2 regions of the Stenotrophomonas sp. 24(2023) genome follow, and region 1 is predicted to be linked to the other one. Evidence: riboswitches for the same ligand, from Rfam matches in the RefSeq annotation. Region 1 holds a riboswitch; the other holds the start of a gene.
What was found. Region 1 has a riboswitch for glycine ahead of gcvP (aminomethyl-transferring glycine dehydrogenase). Riboswitches for the same ligand answer to the same signal wherever they lie in the genome.
Positions count from the first base shown of each region.

Region 2: it holds a riboswitch for glycine, as region 1 does, so the genes downstream of both, Q9R17_RS06140 (trimeric intracellular cation channel family protein) here and gcvP (aminomethyl-transferring glycine dehydrogenase) in region 1, are expected to answer to the same signal.

Region 1 covers NZ_CP133160.1:683,778-686,217, reverse strand. The annotation lists gene gcvP (aminomethyl-transferring glycine dehydrogenase) at 1-1,402, opposite strand, end outside; glycine riboswitch at 1,466-1,568, opposite strand; gene Q9R17_RS03105 (multidrug effflux MFS transporter) at 1,877-2,440, shown strand, end outside.
Region 2 covers NZ_CP133160.1:1,387,469-1,389,908, reverse strand. The annotation lists gene Q9R17_RS06145 (3-deoxy-7-phosphoheptulonate synthase) at 1-186, shown strand, start outside; gene Q9R17_RS06140 (trimeric intracellular cation channel family protein) at 363-980, opposite strand; glycine riboswitch at 1,065-1,168, opposite strand; glycine riboswitch at 1,182-1,271, opposite strand; gene Q9R17_RS06135 (GIY-YIG nuclease family protein) at 1,311-1,586, shown strand; gene Q9R17_RS06130 (nuclear transport factor 2 family protein) at 1,655-2,086, shown strand; gene Q9R17_RS06125 (NAD(P)/FAD-dependent oxidoreductase) at 2,234-2,440, opposite strand, start outside.

The sequences.
Region 1 (2,440 bases):
GGAATGCGGACTGGCGCAGCAGGCCGGTCGGCAGCGCGTCGGCGGTGCTGGCATCCAGTGCGTCCACGTCCAGCGAGGCACCGAATACGGCAGCCACGGCGACGATGTCGGCGCGGGTCGTGGTTTCGTCCAGGCTGATGCCGACCGAGTCGCTGTCGATCGCGCGCAGGTTGTAACCGGCGGCGCGGGCCTTGGCGTGGATCTCATCGGCATGCACGCCGGTGACGTGCAGGGTGTCGAAGAAATCACCACCCACCTGCACGCCGGCGTTGCGCAGCGATGCGGCCAGGATCGAGGCCAGGCGGTGGGTGCGGCGGGCGATGCGGGCCAGGCCTTCCGGGCCGTGGTAGACGGCATACATCGAGGCCATCACCGCCAGCAGCACCTGCGCGGTGCAGATGTTGGAGGTGGCCTTCTCGCGGCGGATGTGCTGCTCGCGGGTCTGCAGGGTCAGGCGGTAGGCCGGCTTGCCTTCGGCATCGATGGACACGCCGATCAGGCGGCCCGGCATCGAACGCTTGTAGGCATCACGGCAGGCCATGAACGCCGCGTGCGGGCCGCCGAAACCGAACGGCACGCCGAAGCGCTGGCTGTTGCCGACCACGATGTCCGCACCCCATTCGCCCGGGGCGGCCAGCAGGGTCAGGGCCAGCAGGTCGGTGGCCACGGCCACCAGGCCGCCGCGCGCGTGCACGGCATCGACCAGCGCCTTGTAGTCGCCGACCTGGCCGAAGGTATCCGGGTACTGCAGCAGCAGGCCGAAGGCCTCCGCGTCCAGCGCTTCGGCCGGGGTGCCCACGCGCAGCACGATGCCCATGGGCTCGGCGCGGGTACGCAGCAGTTCCAGCGTCTGCGGGTGCACGGCGTCGTGCACGAAGAAGGTGTCTGACTTCGACTTGGCCGAACGCTTGGCCAGGGTCATCGCTTCGGCAGCGGCGGTGGCTTCGTCCAGCAGCGAGGCGTTGGCGATCTCCATGCCGGTCAGGTCGGCGCACAGGGTCTGGAAGTTGATCAGCGCTTCCATGCGGCCCTGCGAGATTTCCGCCTGGTACGGGGTATAGGCGGTGTACCAGGCCGGGTTTTCCAGGATGTTGCGCAGGATCACGTTCGGCGTGTGGGTACCGTAGTAGCCCTGGCCGATGAAGCTGCGCAGCACGGTGTTCTTGTCGGCGATCGCACGGATCTTGGCCAGTGCCTGCACTTCGGTCATCGACTCCGGCAGTGCTAGCGGCGCCGGCGACTTGATCTTGGCCGGCACGATGGCGTCGGTCATCGCATCCAGCGTTGCGTGGCCGACCACGTCGAGCATCTGCGCGATTTCGGCGTCGTTGGGACCGATGTGGCGCTCGACGAACGCGGAATGGTGCTCGAGCTCACGCAGGGAGGGGGTGTTCTGGGACATGGCGAAGGATCCGTCAGGGAAGGGCGCACGCACGGGCGCAAGCCGCCGGCTGGCGGTCTTGCGGGGCGCCCCTCTGTCCTTTTGCCTGAGAGTTTGGAAGCGCGGAAAACCGCGGCTTCGTGCCCCTTCGGCGCCGGATCGAACCGGTCTCTCCAGAGTTGTGTTGCGGGTGGTATCGGGCCTGAGCGATTACGGGCGTTGCGCCTTCGGCAGCGGTGTTCCGCTTCTCCCACCATGTTGCCCGCCGATTATAGCCGGTTGGCGGTGCCGGTAGCCGGCGAGGGGCCGGCCCTGCACCGCTGCGGGGCTGAATGGGCGATGGCCCGGGCACGCGTTTCGTGCGCCGGCGCATGGCATTGGCGATCGGGCCGGCCTATCATGGCCAGACTCTCGTATTCATCTGGCGCCGTCCCCGCAGCAGGGGACCGGCGCCCGCCGTGTGTGCCGCGCACGGCCCTGTCGGACTTCTGCCCCATGACCGCCGCCGCCGCCCCTTCGACCCGACGCCTGGCCCTGCTTCTGGCCGGCCTGGCCATGTTCGGCCCGTTCTCCATCGACACCATCTTCCCGGCCTTCCCGCAGCTGGCCCAGCGCCTGGCGGTGGACGAGGTGGCGGTGCAGCAGACCATCAGCGTCTACCTGCTGTTCTACGGCCTGATGAGCCTGGCGCACGGGCCGCTGTCCGATGCTTGGGGCCGCAAGCGGGTGATCCTGGCGGGCCTGGTGGTGTTCGTCGGCGCCTCGGTGGGCTGCGCGCTGTCCACCGACCTGGGCACGCTGCTGGCCTTCCGCGCGCTGCAGGGCCTGTCGGCCGGCGTCGGCATGATCGTCGGCCGCGCGGTCATCCGCGACCTGTACCACGGCCACGACGCGCAGCGGCTGATGAGCCAGGTCTCGATGATCTTCGGCATCGCCCCGGCCATCGCGCCGATCATCGGCGGCTGGATCCTGCTCAGTGGCGCGGGCTGGCCGTTGATCTTCTGGTTCCTGGTGGTGTTCTCGCTGGTGCTGCTGGCCGCCACCGCGCGCTTCCTGCCG
Region 2 (2,440 bases), 700 kb from region 1:
GTTGGTGTGATGATCGAGAGCCATCTGGTGGGTGGCCGCCAGGAGCTGGTGGAAGGGCAGCCGCTGATCTACGGACAGAGCATCACCGATGGCTGCATCGATTGGGACACCACCGTGCAGGTGCTGGAGCGGCTCGCCCTTGCCGTTCGCGCCCGCCGTGAGGAGACGGTGTCCGAAGCTGCCTGAGTGCGGCACGCGTGTGGATGGCGGCCTGCGCCTGCGGGGGTGCGGCCGCGATCAATGGTGGACGCTGTGTTGGCAGCGTCCGCGTCCGCACCGGCGATGCGCCTGGCGCTGCGCATGCGCGCCAGCGCCAGGTCCATCGCCGGGGTGGTGGAGCGGGGCGGCGTGCCCCGGCCCCTTCAATGCACCTCGTCGTGGTACACGAACTTGGGCATTTCCCAGCGGTAATGGATGGCCAGCAGGCGCAGCGCGAAGCCGCCGCCCAGGCAGCACAGGATGGCCACGCTGTCGGCCACGTTCCAGTACAGCAGCAGCAGGTACGCCGCACCGGTCAGCAGCGAGATGATCGCGTACAGTTCCTTCTGGAAGATCAGCGGCACTTCGTTGCAGAGGATGTCGCGCAGCACGCCACCGAACGCACCGGTCAGCATGCCGGCGATCAGCACGATGGGCGTGGCGTGGCCCGCATCGCGTGCGATCGCGCAGCCGATCAGGGTGAAGGCGATCAGGCCCAGGCCATCGAGTACCAGGAAGGTACGGCGGAAGTGGTGCATCCAGCGCGCCACCCAGGTGGCGATCAGCGCCGCACACACGGTGAAGCCCAGGTACTCGGGGTGCTTCACCCAGCCCAGCGGGTAGTGGCCGAGCAGGATGTCGCGCAGCGAACCGCCGCCCAGGGCGGTCACGCAGGCGATCATGACCACGCCGAACAGGTCCATGCGGCGGCGGCCGGCGGACAGCGCGCCGGTCATGGCTTCGGCGGAAATGGCGATCAGGTAGATGATGGACAGCAGCATGGGACAGGCTCCGGGCGCGGATGGGCCGGCCATGCGCCCATCACGCCATTGCCTGCGCAATGACGGGATGAGGATGACCGGTGCCGCTCCCGCTGTCCTTTTGCCTGAGAGTTCAGCGGCGTGGGCCGCGTGCCCCTTCGGCGGATCGTCCCGGGCATGCCCGGGGACCTCTCTCCAGCTCGGCGAGTCGGATGCATGGTTGGTGGGATTCCAGCCCACCGGCCTGAGCGATCATGGGAGCCTGCGCCTTCGGCGGGCGCCAGCGCGGCGCCTCTCTCCTGCATCCGGGGGCAGTATATCCGCTGCACTGCAGCACGGCATAATCCGGGCATGGCCCCGTCCCTCCGTCCGTGGTTCCTGTACCTGCTCGAATGCCGTGACGGCAGCTTCTACGCCGGCATCAGCACCGACGTGGACGCCCGTTTCGCCGCCCACCAGGCCGGCAAGGGCGCGCGCTATACCCGCGCCCGTCCGCCGCTGCGCATCCTGGCCGTGCGTGAGTACCCGGATCGCGCTGCCGCCTCGCGTGCCGAATGGCAGCTCAAGCAGCAGCCGCGCGAGCGCAAGCTGGCCTGGCTGCTGGCGCCGGATCCGGCCCCCCTGTAGATCCACCCCATGCGTGGATGGGGTGATCCCATGCGATGATCGCCCCGCCCTCAGCGCTGGAGATCCGGATGTCCGCCGTTGCCCTGCTGTTTGCACTTTCCGCCGCTGCCAGCCCCACCGCCGATCCCGCCACGATCGCCGCCATCGAGGCCACCTGCCACGATTACGTGGATGGCCAGCTGGAAGGTGACCCGCAGCGCGTGGCCCGTTCGCTGCACCCGGACCTGGCCAAGCGCGCGGTGCTGGGGGATACGCCCGACGAGCGCCTGGGCCTGCGCCGGATGTCGAAGGAGGAACTGGTCGCACTGACCCGGCAGGGGGCGCTGAAGACCCCGAAGGACCAATGGGACCGCCGCTGCACCGTACTCGATGTGACCGGCAATGCCGCCTCGGTGCGATTGGAAACCCCATGGTTTGTCGATTACTTCCACATGGGGCGCTTCGACCAGCGCTGGGTCATCGTCAACGCGCTGTGGTACCCGAAGCCGAAAGCGGACTAGGCAATGCCCGGCGCAACGCAGAGGCCCGCCATCCACGCATGGCGTGGATCTACCGGTCGAGTGCAGTGCGTGAATCATCTTCCAGCATGATCAGGAGGATTGCCTGCTCGGGTAGATCCACGCCATGCGTGGATAGGGCGCAGCAAGTTACCGGGGCCGGCGATCCTCCTGGTCATCGCCAAAAATGATCCGCGCACTGCGCTGGTAGCTCCAGTACGCCACGGCCCAGTTGAGCAGCACCACGATGCGGTTGCGGAAACCGATCAGGAAGAACACGTGCGCGGCCAGCCAGAACCACCACGCCAGGATGCCGGACAGCTGCAGCCGGCCCAGGTGCACGATCGCGGCCATGCG